2 regions of the Streptomyces sp. NPDC055632 genome follow, and region 1 is predicted to be linked to the other one. Evidence: riboswitches for the same ligand, from Rfam matches in the RefSeq annotation. Region 1 holds a riboswitch; the other holds the start of a gene.
What was found. Region 1 has a riboswitch for S-adenosylmethionine ahead of ACWGSR_RS19355 (aminotransferase class V-fold PLP-dependent enzyme). Riboswitches for the same ligand answer to the same signal wherever they lie in the genome.
Positions count from the first base shown of each region.

Region 2: another riboswitch for S-adenosylmethionine. It lies ahead of thrC (threonine synthase); the one in region 1 lies ahead of ACWGSR_RS19355 (aminotransferase class V-fold PLP-dependent enzyme).

Region 1 covers NZ_JBSHHY010000014.1:34,579-41,854, forward strand. Annotated here, with positions in the region: gene ACWGSR_RS19345 (rhomboid family intramembrane serine protease) at 1-719, shown strand, start outside; gene ACWGSR_RS19350 (Lrp/AsnC family transcriptional regulator) at 716-997, shown strand; gene ACWGSR_RS19355 (aminotransferase class V-fold PLP-dependent enzyme) at 1,069-2,493, opposite strand; SAM riboswitch class IV at 2,703-2,819, opposite strand; gene trpD (anthranilate phosphoribosyltransferase) at 2,906-3,970, opposite strand; gene qcrB (cytochrome bc1 complex cytochrome b subunit) at 4,104-5,729, opposite strand; gene qcrA (cytochrome bc1 complex Rieske iron-sulfur subunit) at 5,726-6,778, opposite strand; gene qcrC (cytochrome bc1 complex diheme cytochrome c subunit) at 6,775-7,276, opposite strand, start outside.
Region 2 covers NZ_JBSHHY010000015.1:9,049-16,324, reverse strand. Annotated here, with positions in the region: gene ACWGSR_RS20080 (albusnodin/ikarugamycin family macrolactam cyclase) at 1-626, shown strand, start outside; gene ACWGSR_RS20075 (lasso peptide biosynthesis B2 protein) at 626-1,189, shown strand; gene ACWGSR_RS20070 (GNAT family N-acetyltransferase) at 1,215-1,760, shown strand; gene ACWGSR_RS20065 (hypothetical protein) at 1,897-2,430, opposite strand; gene ACWGSR_RS20060 (alpha,alpha-trehalose-phosphate synthase (UDP-forming)) at 2,547-3,908, opposite strand; gene ACWGSR_RS20055 (hypothetical protein) at 4,019-4,288, opposite strand; gene ACWGSR_RS20050 (glucosyl-3-phosphoglycerate synthase) at 4,327-5,268, opposite strand; SAM riboswitch class I at 5,419-5,563, shown strand; gene thrC (threonine synthase) at 5,557-6,867, shown strand; gene ACWGSR_RS20040 (MoaD/ThiS family protein) at 6,972-7,250, shown strand.

The DNA.
Region 1 (7,276 bases):
GCGCGGTGACCGGCGCCTGGCGGGGCGCCCGCGGCGGCCCCTCGGTGACGTACGGGCTCATCGCCGCCTGCTGCCTCCTCTTCCTCTTCGGCCCGGTCTCCGGGCTGAACCCGGTGTACGGCACGGGGGACGCGCTCCTGGCGGCCCAGGGCTCGCACTTCCGCCGCTGGGGGGTCGTCCCCGCCGAGCTGATGGGCGGTGAGCCGCGCGCCCTGCTCACCCCGTTCACCGCGCTCTTCGTCCACGGGAGCTGGCTCCACCTCCTGGGGAACATGCTCTTCCTGTACGTCTTCGGCGCGATGGCCGAGGAGCGCATGGGGCGGATCGGGTTCGCCCTCTTCTACCTGGGCACCGGCTACCTCGCCCTCGCCGGGTACGCGGCGGCGCACGCCCACAGCGAGCAGACCCTCGTCGGGGCGTCGGGGGCGATCTCCGGGGTGCTCGGGGCCTTCCTCTTCCTCTTCCCGCGCTCCCGGGTCACCAGCCTCTTCCCCTTCCTCTTCTTCCTGCCGCTGCGCTTCCCCGCCTGGATCGTGCTCGTCTTCTGGTTCACGCTCCAGTGGATGGCCGCGCGGGCGGCGGGCGCGGGGCCCGGCGTCGCCTATCTGGCCCACGTGGTGGGCTTCGCCCTCGGCTTCGTCTACGCCTGGGTGCGCTACCGGGGTGGGGATAGAGTGAAGGCCCCAGCCGCGGCGACCGAGGGAGAAAGCCAGCCGTGATCACCGCGATCGTGCTCATCAAGACCAGCGTGGACCGCATCCCCGAGATCGCCGAGTCGATCGCGGCGCTCGACAGCGTCAGCGAGGTCTTCTCGGTGACCGGCACGTACGACCTGATCGCCATGGTCCGGGTGCCGCGCCACGACGACCTCGCGGACGTGATCCCCGGCAGCATCAGCAAGATCCCGGGCGTCGAGGCCACGGACACGCACGTCGCGTTCCGCACGTACTCGCAGCACGACCTGGAGGCGGCCTTCGCCATCGGTCTGGAGTCCTGAGGCTCCGCGCGCACGGAAACGGTGAAGGGGCCTCCCGGTCGGGAGGCCCCTTCACCCGTACGAGTGAGTGATCAGCCGCGGTCGGGGACGCAGCGGCCGTCCTCGGTGCGGTACTTCCACTGGGCGCCGTCCCCGACGAGCTCCTTCACGGCGCCGACGAACCGCTCCACGTGCTCGTCGGGCGTGCCGGCGCCGAAGCTCACCCGGATGGCGTTGAGGGACCGCTCGCCGGGCGCGGCCTCGGGGGCGCCGCACTCGCCCGGGTCCTGCGGGTCGCTGCCGAGCAGGGTGCGGACCAGCGGGTGGGCGCAGAAGAGGCCGTCGCGGACGCCGATGCCGTACTCGGCGGAGAGCGCGGCGGCGAAGTGGGAGCTGTTCCAGCCCTCCACGACGAAGGAGATGACGCCGACGCGGGGGGAGTCGTCGCCGAAGAGCGAGAGCACCCGGACCTCGGGGACCTCGGCCAGGCCCGCGCGGACCGTGTCGATCAGGTGCTGCTCGCGGGCGACGAGGGCGTCGAAGCCGGCCTCGGTGAGGGCCTTGCAGGCGGAGGCGATCGAGTAGACCCCGATGACGTTCGGGGAACCGGCCTCGTGCCGGGCCGCGGTGGTGTGCCACTCCACGTCCACACCACCGTCGGCCCGACGCGCCACCTTGCGGGAGGCGCCGCCGCCCGCGAGGTAGGGCTGGGAATCCTGGAGCCAGTCGGCGCGGCCCGCGAGGACGCCGGAGCCGAAGGGCGCGTACAGCTTGTGCCCGGAGAAGGCGACCCAGTCCACGTCGAGTTCGGCCACGGAGACCGGGTGGTGGGGCGCGAGCTGGGCGGCGTCGAGCACGATCCGGGCGCCGTGGGCGTGCGCGGCGGCGGCCAGCTCCTTGACCGGCCACAGCTCGCCGGTGACGTTGGAGGCGCCGGTGACGCAGACCAGGGCGGGGCCGTACGGGTCGCGGTCGGCGAGGGCCCGCTCCAGGGTCTCGACGGCCTGGGCCGGGGTGCGGGGCGCGTTGAGGTAGGTGACCCGGGCGTCGCGCCACGGCAGCAGCGAGGCGTGGTGCTCGGTCTCGAAGACGAAAACCTCGCAGCCGGCCGGGACCGCGGCGGCGAGCAGGTTGAGCGAGTCGGTGGTGGAGCGGGTGAAGACGACCTGGTCGCCGGGGCGGCAGCCGAGGAACTCGGCGACGGTGGCGCGGCTGTTCTCGAAGAGGTCGGTGGAGAGCTGGGAGAGGTACCCGGCACCGCGGTGGACGCTGCCGTAGTACGGGGCGTACGCGGCGACGTCGTCCCACACCCGCTGGAGGGCCGGGGCGCTGGCCGCGTAGTCGAGCGCCGCGTAGGTCACCTCGCCGCCGGTGACGAGCGGGACGGTCACGTCCCGGCCGAGGACGGGCAGCGGGGCGGCGCAGCAGGGGTCGGCGGACTCGGTGGCGACGGTCTCGACGACGGTGACGGCGGTGGCGGTGGCGGCGGTGGCGACGGCGTCAGGGCGTGCGGACATGGCGGTATCTCCCGGCGGGCGGTGCGGAATGGCTTCGGTGAATCCCGTACGCGGCCGGACACGGCGGGGCACGGGTGAGGCCTCGGAAGACGTGGGGGTACGCGGAAGGGACCCTGATCCGAGGGTGAAGAAGGGGCGGACTCGCCCTATCGCATTCGCTTGCTCACGGAAAAAGCTCCTCGAGAGACCAGGACCCCTGGTGTTCGAGGGGTCCGCGCTTGCCGTAGACCTCGCTGCCTACGGCCTGGTCATCACCCGGGGCACCCCGCCACGGACGGAGGGTTGCCGGACAGCAAGCCGGGGCCAAAACGCTGTCACTCGTGACCTGAAGAGCATCCTGCCACATGATCGCGGATGCGCAAGACCCCGGTCCGCATGCTGGACCGGGGCCGTACGGCGAAAGGGCCGGGAACTACGCGTTGCTGACGGCGATCCAGCGCTCCAGGGCCCGGCGGGCGGCGCCGGAGTCGATCGCCTCGGCGGCCTTCGCGATGCCGGCGCGGATCTGCTCCACCAGGGTGCCGTCCCCCGGTTCGAGGGCCGTGAGCGCCGCCGCCGAGTTGAGCAGCACCGCGTCCCGCACCGGGCCGGTCTCCCCCGCGAGCAGCCGGCGGGCCACGTCGGCGTTGTACGAGGCGTCCGCGCCGCGCAGCGCCTCCACGGGCACCAGGTCGATGCCGACGTCCCGGGGGTCGAAGGCCTCCTCGCGCACCGAGCCGTCCCGGACCACCCAGACCCGCGAGGTGGCCGTGGTGGTCAGCTCGTCGAGCCCGTCGTCGCCGCGGAAGACCAGGGCGGAGGAGCCGCGCTCGGCGAGCACCCCGGCCATGATCGGAGCCATCCGGGCGTCGGCGACGCCGGTCGCCTGGGCCCGGACGCGGGCCGGGTTGGTGAGCGGACCGAGGAAGTTGAAGGTGGTCCGGATGCCCAGCTCCTTGCGGGCGGCGGCGACGTGCCGCAGCGCCGGGTGGAACTTCACCGCGAAGCAGAAGGTGATGCCCGCCTCCCCGGCGACCTCGGCGACCCGGCGCGGGGTCAGCTCCAGGTTGACGCCCAGCTTCTCCAGGACGTCGGAGGCGCCGGAGGCGGAGGAGGCCGCCCGGTTGCCGTGCTTGACGACCTTGGCGCCGGTGCCGGCGACCACGATCGCGGACATGGTGGAGATGTTGACGGTCTTGGCGCCGTCGCCGCCGGTGCCGACGATGTCGACGGAGGGGCCGGGGACCTCGATCGTGTTGGCGTGCTCGTACATCGTCCGGACGAGTCCGGAGATCTCCTCGACGGTCTCGCCCTTGGCGCGCAGGGCGACCGCGAAGCCGGCGATCTGCGCGTCGGTGGCCTCGCCGCGCAGGATGCGGTCCATCGCCCAGGCGGTGTCCTCGGCGCTCTGGTCGCGGCCGGTCAGCAGACCGTCCAGGACGACGGGCCAGGAGCGGCCCGCCGTGGTAGGTCCTCCAGCGGGGGTCGCGGCGCTCATGGCGGCTCCTGATCGTCATCGCGTACGGATACGGCCCCACCCTATCGACCCCCGGGGACGGCGAAGAGCCCCGTCCATCGAATGGACGGGGCTCTCGCCGTGGCGACTCTCAGGAAGTCAGGGGCTCAGGCGATCAGTGGTGGCCGTGGCCGCTCTGGATCTCCTTGTACTCCTCGACGGTGGGCTTGGCGATCTGGCTGTCCTCGCCGTAGTAGCCCTTGTTGAGCTTGACCCGCATCTTCTCCATGCGGCCGATCTTCCGCTCGACGCCGTTCTCGTCGACGGCCGGCGGCAGCTCGGCGGGCGCGTACTGCTCGTGCGCCGTGAGGCGGTGCAGCTCGCCCTGGCTGAGCGGCTCGTGGACCTCGACGAACTCACCGTGCGGCAGGCGCTTGATGATGCCCGACTCGCGGCCGTGCAGCACCTTCTCCTTGTCCCGGCGCTGGAGGCCGAGGCAGATCCGCTTGGTGACGATGAACGCGATGACCGGGCCGAGGAAGAAGAAGATCCGCACGAACCAGGTGATCGAGTTGATCGACAGGTGGAAGTGGGTCGCCCAGAGGTCGTTTCCACCACCCACGAGCATGACCATGTACGCGGTGATCCAGGCGACGCCGAAGGCGGTGCGCGTCGGAGCGTTGCGCGGGCGCTGCGCGATGTGGTGCTCGCGCTTGTCGCCGGTGATCCAGGACTCGATGAACGGGTAGACCGCGATCGCGGCGAGCACCGCCGGGAAGAGCACCAGCGGGATCATCACGCCCAGGACGAGCGTGTGGCCCCAGAGGTTGATCTCCCAGCCGGGCATGACGCGGATCAGACCCTCGGCGAAGCCCATGTACCAGTCGGGCTGGGCGCCGGTGGACACCTGGTCCGGGCGGTACGGGCCGAGCGCCCAGATCGGGTTGATCGAGGCGATCGCCGCGATGGCCGCGATGACGCCGAAGACCAGGAAGAAGAAGCCTCCCGCCTTCGCCATGTACACGGGGAGCAGCGGCATGCCGACGACGTTGTTGTTCGTACGGCCGGGGCCCTCGAAGTGCGTGTGCTTGTGGACGATCACCAGGATGAGGTGGGCGACCACCAGGCCCAGCATGATGCCGGGCAGCAGCAGCACGTGCGCCGAGTAGAACCGGGCGACGAAGTCGCCGCCGGGGAACTCCCCGCCGAACAGGAACATCGAGAGGTACGTGCCGACGATCGGCACGGACAGGATCGCGCCCTGCATGAAGCGGACACCGGTGCCGGAGAGCAGGTCGTCCGGGAGCGAGTAACCGGTGAAGCCGGTGAACATGCCCAGGAAGAACAGCAGGAAGCCGAACAGCCAGTTGATCTCACGCGGCTTGCGGAACGCGCCGGTGAAGAAGACGCGCATCATGTGCACGAACATGCCGGCGAGGAAGATCAGCGCCGCCCAGTGGTGGATCTGCCGGACGAGCAGACCGCCGCGCACCTCGAACGAGATGTGCATGGTCGAGTTGAACGCCTCGGACATCAGCTGTCCCTGGAGCGGGACGTACGGCCCCGCGTACTCCACCTCGTTCATCGACGGGTGGAAGAACAGCGTCAGGTAGACGCCCGTCAGGATGATGATGAGGAAGCTGTAGAGGCAGATCTCGCCCAGCATGAAGGACCAGTGGTCCGGGAAGATCTTCCGCATGTTGGCCTTGGCCAGCGTGTAGATCCCCAGGCGGCCGTCGGCCCAGTCGGCGACCCGCTCACCGGCGGGCGCCTTCTTGGTCGTATCCGTCACGGTGCTCATCCGCGCTCCCAGAAGGCAGGACCGACGGGCTCGTCGAAGTCGCCGAGCGCCTCCAGGAAGCCCTTGTCGTTCACGCCGATCCGCAGCTGCGGAAGGGCGTGACCGGCCGGGCCGAAGATGACGCGGGCGCCGTCGGAGAGGTCGAAGGTGGACTGGTGGCACGGGCAGAGGACGTGGTGCGTCTGCTGCTCGTACAGGGAGATCGGGCAGCCCACGTGGGTGCAGATCTTCGAGAACGCGACGATGCCCTCGTGCGACCACTCGAGCTCGCGCTTGTCCTTGATGTCGTCCGGCTGGATCCGGACGATCATCAGGGCGGCCTTGGCGATCTCGGTCTGGAAGTGGTGGTCGTGCTCCGAGAGGCCCTCGGGCATCGCGAAGGTCAGCGAACCGACCGCGACGTCCTCGGGACGCAGCGGCTCGTGGGTGTTCATGTTGATGAGCTGCTTGCCCTTGGCCCACAGGGTGGTCCGGAGCTTCTTCTCGGGCAGCGGGCCCATGTCGCGCAGCAGGACGATGCCGGAGAGCGGTACGAGCGACAGCGCGCCGAACATCGTGTTGCGGATGAGCTTGCGGCGGCCCATGCCGGACTCGGCGGCACCGGCCGCGAAGTCCGCCATGACCTGCGCCTTGACCTCGGGCGACGCCGCGATCGGGTGACGCTCGTCGGCGACCTCGACGTCGGACATCAGGGTGCGGGCCCAGTGGACCGCGCCCGCGCCGATGAAGAAGAGGGCCGCGCCGAGGGTCAGGCCCAGGGCGAAGTTGAGCGCGGACACCCGGCCGAAGGGCCAGATGTACACGATCTTGTCGACCGGGAAGATCACGTACGAGGCGATGAAGCCGACGGTGGCCAGCATCGACAGCGTGAACATGAAGGCGACCGCGCGCTCGGACCGGCGGGCGGCCCGCTCGTCGATGTCCTGGATGCGGGGCTTGTGGGGCGGGAGGCCCGGGTCGGCGAACGGGTCGTCGGCGACCTTCACCGCGCCGTGCGCGGTGTCCTGCCCTGCCGGCAGGTTCTCTTCTGAAATCTCTTGGCTACTCATGACTTCTTGGCCTTAGCGGTGTGGGCCGCGACCCAGACGGCAACTGCGATCAACGTACCCAGGCCGAAGATCCAGCCGAACAGACCTTCCGAGACGGGGCCGAGGCCACCGAGCGAGAGACCGCCCGGGCTGTCGGCCTTCTCGCCGTTGACGGCCTGGACGTACGCGATGATGTCCTTCTTCTGCTGCTCCGGCATGGTCGTGTCCGGGAAGGAGGGCATGTTCTGCGGGCCGGTCTGCATGGCCTCGTAGAGGTGCTTCGGGCTCACGCCTTCGAGGCTCGGGGCGTACTTGCCGTGCGTCAGCGCGCCGCCCTCACCGGTGAAGTTGTGGCACTGGGCACAGTTGGTGCGGAACAGCTCGCCGCCCTTGGCGGCGTCGGCGCCCGCGGGGTCGTACTGCTTCTCGGTCGGCGTGATCGGACCGGCGCCGAGAGAGGCGATGTACGCCGCGAGCTGGTCGATCTCGGCCTGCGAGTAGATGTTCTTCTTCTTCGGG
Region 2 (7,276 bases), on a different contig from region 1:
AGGGCCGTGGAAACATCCGCTGGTTCACTCCACCGCCGATCCCCGGATGGGTGGAGCCGACTGCCCTCGGACACGTCGCCGGAGCTGCCCATGAGGCTGCTGCGGCCTTCGATCCTCTTCACGTTCTGGACGCCTCCACACGCACGCTCGTGGACGAGATCCGGGAAGTCGCTCGTACCGCGCGGGCAGACGCGGAACTCGTGGCCGGCTGCGGAGTCGACCTCCACAACCCCTTCCTGGACGCGTCCGTGATCGACGCAGTGCTGTGCAACCCGCTGGAGCGACGGCCCTCCGTCCACGGCTACAAGCCCCTGCTCGTACGCGCCGTCGGTGACCTGCTGCCCACTGCGGTGGCCACGCGTACGACGAAGGGGAGCTTCGAAGCCGATCACTACACCGGGATGCGCGCCAACCTGGACGACCTTCGGACCCTCGCCGACGGCCACCTCGCCTCTTTCGGTCTTCTCGACCCCGTCCGTTTCGATCGCCGTCTTCAGCACGCCGCCGCCGGTGTCCCGATGTCGCTCGCCACCATCGAGCAGGCTCTTACCGTGGAGGCCTGGCTGCACGCACATCACCGCGACTCCGCCCCGGCCTGGGCCGTCCATGTCTCAGGGAGGACGTGATGGAGAGGTCCGTGGACTTCGGACATGTGCTGGTCGTCATCGACTACCGCACAGGGCGCGTCCGCTGCCAGACGCCCGGCCGAAGCCAGAACCCCGTTGCCGCGCCCCGAGCCAGTTGGGGCAGCACCGAGCACCCTGCTGGTCTCGAACGCCCTTCGGCCCCTTGGACAGCCTCGGCCACTGCCGCCCTGGCAACCGTCTTCGCCGTCAAGAACGCGGGCCCCGGAGCGACCGCGATGCATCGCGTGACGACCGTGGTGCGAGCTGCCGCGTCAACGTGCCGCCGTCCGGCCACACCCGGGCAGGCCAGGGCGGCCGTGCTCGCCGTACGCCGTGCGGCGTGGCTGTCACCTGGTCGTACGGCCTGCCTGGAGGAATCCGCCGCCACCGTGCTGTTGCTCGCCATGAGACGCCTGTCCGTCATCTGGTGTCATGGCGTGGCACCGGACCCTGTCCGCCTGCATGCCTGGGTCCAGACTGTGGATGGTGTCCTCGTGGCCGAGCCCGACTCGACCCGTTCCTACACCCCCGTTCTCGTGATCGGAGACCGCCGTGACCAGTGACCCCACCCTGTGGATCAAGGACGACATCTGTGGCCTCGGCCCGTTCCGGTCCGACCTCGTGGAGACCTACTGGCGGTGGGAACAGGACCCGGCCCTCCTCGTGGGTTACGGGCGCCAGGCCCCGGAATCACTGGAAGCGCGAGCCGAAGGCATGGCACATCAACTGCGCGGTGAAAACGTCCGATTCACCGTCTACGACCTCAGCGGTGCCGATCCCGTCCCCGCCGGAGTCGCGACACTCCTCCCTGACCATCAGGTGCGCACCGCCGAGTACGTCGTCATGCTCGCTCCGGAGGCACGGGGGCGCGGGCTGGGGAGCGCAGCCACCCGACTCGTGCTCGACTACGCGTTCCACGTCGTCAACCTGCGCATGGTCTGGCTGAAGGTGCTGGTGCCCAACGTCGGGGGTGTGAAGGCGTACGAGAAGGCGGGGTTCCAGACCGTGGGCACGTTGCGCGAGGCGGGATATTGGCTCGGCCAGGTGTGCGACGAGCTGGTCATGGACGCTCTCGCCCGCGACTTCACCGGCCCTTCGGCCGTACGCGCCCTGGTCGATCCGGAGCGGGAGTAGCGATCGGCGCCGACGAGGACGGAATCCATGCCGCCCGTCCTGCTTCACGGCGGGGAGTCGGGCTTCGTACGAGTGCGCGGCGGGCACCCGTGGAGTGTCCGTCGCGCCTTCTCGGGGGTCGGGGCGTGGGTCCGGTTCAGTTCGTCGACCGCCACCACGACGGCGACACGGACAGGGACCAGACGTCGCCGGCCCGGGTGCCGGGTGTGTCCGGGTCGGGCTCGCCGTATCCGTAGGGGCCGGGGTCGGCGACGACGAAGATCCTCGCTCCCGTCTCCGCCACCCGGTACCGGCGGATGTCCGTCGTCGTCGCGTCGTCGTCAGGCTCGATCGAGCAGCCCAGACCGGTGACGGCGGCGCTCAGCTCGTCGAACTCCACCCGGGGGGCGAAGGGTCCGTACGCGTTCCGGAGCGGCGGCGGCACCACGGAGGCGTCGCCCGTCGTCAGACGGTGCACCTGCACGCTGATGCCGAAACACGACCAGACGCCGTCGCCCTCCTCGAACGAGAGCTCCACCAGCCCGTAGTCCCGGCGCATGAGTCCGTGCGAGGCGTCGTCGAGGTGGTCGGGCCCCAGCGCCGCCTCCCACGTCGCGGGCGGGGCGGTGACACCGGCGCCCAGGACGTCGCCGCGGGTGGCGACGTGGGCGTAGAAATCGAGATCGGGCATCCCTTGATTCTCCATGCCGTCGATCAGGGGCGGCGGTGGGGCGTCGGGGTCTGTGGGGGCGTCGGGGTCCTTGGGGGCTTCGGCTCTTCGCCGGGGGTCCCGTCGCGTGCCGGGCCCTACGAGGGGTTCCCGAGGGCCTCCAGCTGGTTCAGGAACCAGCGCTGCGGGGGCAGGGCCGTCGCCGCCGTCGCCAGGCGCTTCGTGCGGTCGGCGCGTTCGGGGTGGGGCATCGTGAGGGCGGTGTGGAGGGCCTCGGCGGTCTCCGAGACGTCGTACGGGTTCACCGTGAGGGCGTCCTCGCGCAGCTCCTCGTACGCGCCCGCCTCCCGGGAGAGGACCAGCGCGCAGCCCTCCTCCGAGACCACCGGTATCTCCTTGGCCACCAGGTTCATGCCGTCGCGGACCGGGTTCACCAGGGCCACGTCCGCGAGGCGGTAGGCCGCCAGGGAGCGGGTGAAGTCGTCCTTCACCGAGACCAGGACCGGCGTCCAGTCCTCCGTGCCGAACTCGGCGTTGATCTCCTCCGCCAGGGCCGCCACCGAGGACGTGTACGAGCGGTAGACCTCCAGGTCCTGCCGGGAGGGGTACGCCGACGCCAGGTGCACCACCCGGCCCCGCCACTCCGGGCGGGTGGTCAGGAGCTCGCGGTAGGCCAGCAGGCCGCGCAGGATGTTCTTCGACAGCTCGGTGCGGTCCACCCGGACGATGGTCTTCCGGTCGCCGACCTCGGCCCGCAGCTCCGCCAGCCGCTCGTCCACCGCCGGCCGGTACGCGAGCGCCCGCAGCTCCTCGGCGTCGACGCCCAGCGGGTACACCGCGACGCGCGTCCCGGTGCCCTTCGTGTCCGCGCCGGCCGCGAAGGCCTCGGCCCAGGCCGACGTGTGGAAGCCCAGCTCGTCCGCGCCGAGCATGCCCCACAGCAGCTCCTCGCGGATGTCGTCCGGCAGCATCCGCAGGTACGCGGGGGACGCCCACGGGGTGTGGGTGAAGTGCGCGATCCGCAGGTCCGGGCGGAGCTCCCGGAGCTGCCCGGGGACCAGGGCCAGGTGGTAGTCCTGCACCAGGACCGCCGCCCCCTCGTCCGCCGCCCCGGCCAGCGCCTCCGCGAAGGCGCGGTTGTAGGCGCGGTACGACTCCCAAAGGCGCCGGAACTCCGCGTCGTACACGGGCTCGCGCGGGATGTCGTACAGGTGGTGGTGCAGGAACCACAGCACCGAGTTCGCGATGCCGTTGTACGCGTCCGCGTACACGTCCGGATCGATGTCCAGCATCCGCACGCCGGGCTCCCCGACCCCGCGCCGGACCGCCTCCCGGTCGCCCTCGCCGAGGGCCGCGCACACCCACACGCTGTCCTGCGAGGAGACGGCGCTCAGGCCGGAGACCAGGCCGCCGCCGCCCCTGCGGGCGTCGAGCGAGCCGTCCTCGCCCAGTACGTACGAGACGGGTCCCCGGTTGGATGCCACGAGCACAGTAGCCATGTGGCGAACCTAGCCCGTCCCGTAAACGCTCAAACGTACGTATACAAGACGGGGGGATCCGGCCACCCAGGGTTACGGGGGAGCGGCGGCGGCCTCGCGGGGCCAGGAGTTCAGAGGTCGGGGCGGTCGCGCAGGGCCGCCCTCGCCACCAGGCCCGTCGCCGCAAGGGCCGTCACCAGGCCGCCGAGCAGCCAGAGGCGTTCCTCGTTCCCCCGGGGGTGGGGCGGGGTGGTCGCCTTCCCCGGCGCGCCCGGCGCCGGGGACGCGTGGACCGGCGGCGGCGGGGCCGCGCCCGCCGTCGCGGGCGCCCACGCCACCGCCGTCAGGACCGCCACCGCCAGCGCCCTGCCCGCACGTCGTCCGAAGCCCATGGAATCCATGGGAAGTGAATGTATGTAAAACGGATCATAAGGTCGCGTTACGCCACGCGGCGCCGCGCGTACTCCGCGATCTCCGCCATCGGCGGCCGCTCCTCCGTGTCCACCGCGTACGTCCGCGGCTCGAAGCCCCGCTCGCCCCGCTCGAACTGGGTCAGCCACGGCCGCACCATGTGCCCCCGCGATAGCCTCAGCTGCGCCGTCCGGTAGATCGCCGCCGCCATCCGGCCGAGCGCGTGCCCGTCCTGGTGCCGGTGCTTGCGGACGCCCACGTCCACCTGCGCGAGCCCGTCCAGGCCCACCGTGTGCAGCGCGTCCACGAGCAGCCCCAGCTCCACTCCGTAACCGACCGGGAAGGGCAGCCGCTCCAGGAGCGAGCGGCGGGCCGCGTACTCGCCGCCGAGCGGCTGCACGAAGCCGGCCAGCCGCGGCCAGTGCAGATTGAGCAGCGGGCGCGCCACCAGCTCCGTCACCCGGCCGCCCTGACCAGGAGTGCCGTCCAGCGGGCGGTCGTACATCGCCTTGACGAGGTCCACGTCCGGGTCGGTCAGGAGCGGGCCCACGATCCCCGTCACGAAGTCCGCGGAGAAGTCCCGCAGATCCGCGTCCACGAAGCACACGACGTCCCCGCTCGTCACCATCAGTGACCGCCACAGGACCTCGCCCTTGCCGGGCACGGCCGGTATCCGGGGGAGTACGTCGTCGCGCGCCACCACCCGCGCCCCGGCCGCCGCCGCGACCTCCGCCGTGCGGTCCGTGGAGCCCGAGTCGAGGACCACCAGCTCGTCGACGAGCGGCACCGCCTCCGACATCAGCTCGCGCCGGATCACGCCCACGATGTCCCCGACGGTCGCCTCCTCGTTCAGCGCCGGCAGCACCACGCTGACCGTCGTCGCACGCTTGGCGGCGAGGATCCGCTCCAGCGGCCGGTCCGCCACGGACCAGGACCGCCGGGACAGCCAGCGCTCCACCTCTTCCAGCACGTGATCTCCATCTCGCGGTTCGGACGGGCCGTCCAAGCGCCCGGGCCTTCGGTTACAGTCTTGAACAACGCAGCGACCCCGCGCACATCGGGGTGGCGTACGCGTCGGAGCGCAGGAACGAAAGTCCCGGCCCTCCCCACAATCGAATACCGCTCATCCAGAGGGGCAGAGGGAAACGGCCCGTTGAAGCCCCGGCAACCCTCCAGTCGGTCACTCGTCATCCAGCGAGGTCCCCGGCTAGGGAAGGTGCCAAATCCGTCTCATGGCGAAAAATTCGTCATGGGAAAGATGAGGAGAAAGGGCCTCGCCTCCATGGCTGTACAGACCGTCGCACCCGCCATCACCGTCGACCTCGGTCCCGCGTCCGGGCTCTCCTGTCGCGAATGCGGTGAAGTCTTCGCACTCGGCCCGATCTTCGCCTGCGAACTCTGTTTCGGACCGCTCGAAGTCGCGTACGACCTCCCCGCCGGCGACCCCGAGGAGCTGCGGAAGCGCATCGAGGCCGGCCCCGCCAGCATCTGGCGCTACGCCCCCCTCCTGCCCGTCCCCGCCGACGTCGCCGAGAAGCCGAACCTGAACCCCGGCTGGACCCCGCTCGTCAAGGCCGACAACCTCGCCCGCGAGATCGGCGTCGCCCCCGGGAAGCTCTTCGTCAAGGACGACTCCGGGAACCCGACCCACTCCTTCAAGGACCGGGTCGTCGCCCAGGCCATCGAGGCCGCCCGCGCCTTCGGCTTCACCACCCTCTCCTGCTCCTCCACCGGCAACCTGGCCGGCGCCGTCGGCGCCGCCGCCGCCCGCGCCGGCTTCCGCTCCTGCGTGTTCATCCCGCACGACCTGGAGCAGGGCAAGGTCGTCATGGCCGGCGTCTACGGCGGTGACCTCGTCGCCATCGAGGGCAACTACGACGACGTCAACCGCTTCTGCTCGGAGCTCATCGGCGACCCGCTCGGCGAGGGCTGGGGCTTCGTGAACGTCAACCTGCGCCCGTACTACGGCGAGGGCTCCAAGACGCTCGCGTACGAGATCTGCGAGCAGCTCGGCTGGGTCATCCCGGACCAGCTCGTCATCCCGATCGCCTCCGGCTCCCAGCTCACCAAGATCGACAAGGGCCTCCAGGAGCTCGTCAAGCTGGGCCTCGTCGAGGACAAGCCGTACAAGATCTTCGGCGCCCAGGCCGAGGGCTGCTCCCCGGTGTCCGCCGCCTTCAAGGCCGGGCACGACGTCGTACGGCCCCAGAAGCCGAACACGATCGCCAAGTCGCTCGCCATCGGCAACCCGGCCGACGGCCCGTACGTCCTCGACATCGCCCGCCGCACCGGCGGCGCCGTGGAGGACGTGAACGACGAGCAGGTCGTGGACGCGATCAAGCTGCTCGCGCGCACCGAGGGGATCTTCGCCGAGACCGCGGGCGGCGTGACCGTCGGCGTCACGCGCAAGCTGGTGGAGAACGGCCTCATCGACCCGGAGCTCACCACCGTCGTCCTCAACACCGGCGACGGGCTCAAGACCCTGGACGCGGTGGCCGACACCTCTCAGGCGACCGCCACCATCCGACCGAGCCTGGACGCGTTCCGCGACGCGGGACTGGCCCGCTGATCCCCTCAGCCGTCCGCTGACTCCTTCAGCGCCCGCTGACTCCCTCAGCGCCCGCCGGTCCCCTCAGGTCCCGGTCCTCGGTTCCCCGAAAGGTTACGTAAGTCATGGCCGTGAACGTCCGCATCCCCACCATCCTCCGCACCTACACCGGCGGGCAGTCTGAGGTCCAGGCCGAGGGCGCGACCCTCGCCGAGGTCATCGCGGACCTGGAGAAGAACCACACGGGCATCGCCGCCCGCGTCCTGGACGACCAGGGCAAGCTGCGCCGCTTCGTGAACGTCTACGTGAACGACGACGACGTGCGCTTCGAGCAGGGCCTGGAGACGGCCACCCCGGCCGGTTCGGGCGTCTCGATCATCCCGGCGGTCGCCGGCGGCTGCTGAGCCGAGGGGGGAGCACCGCTCTTCCT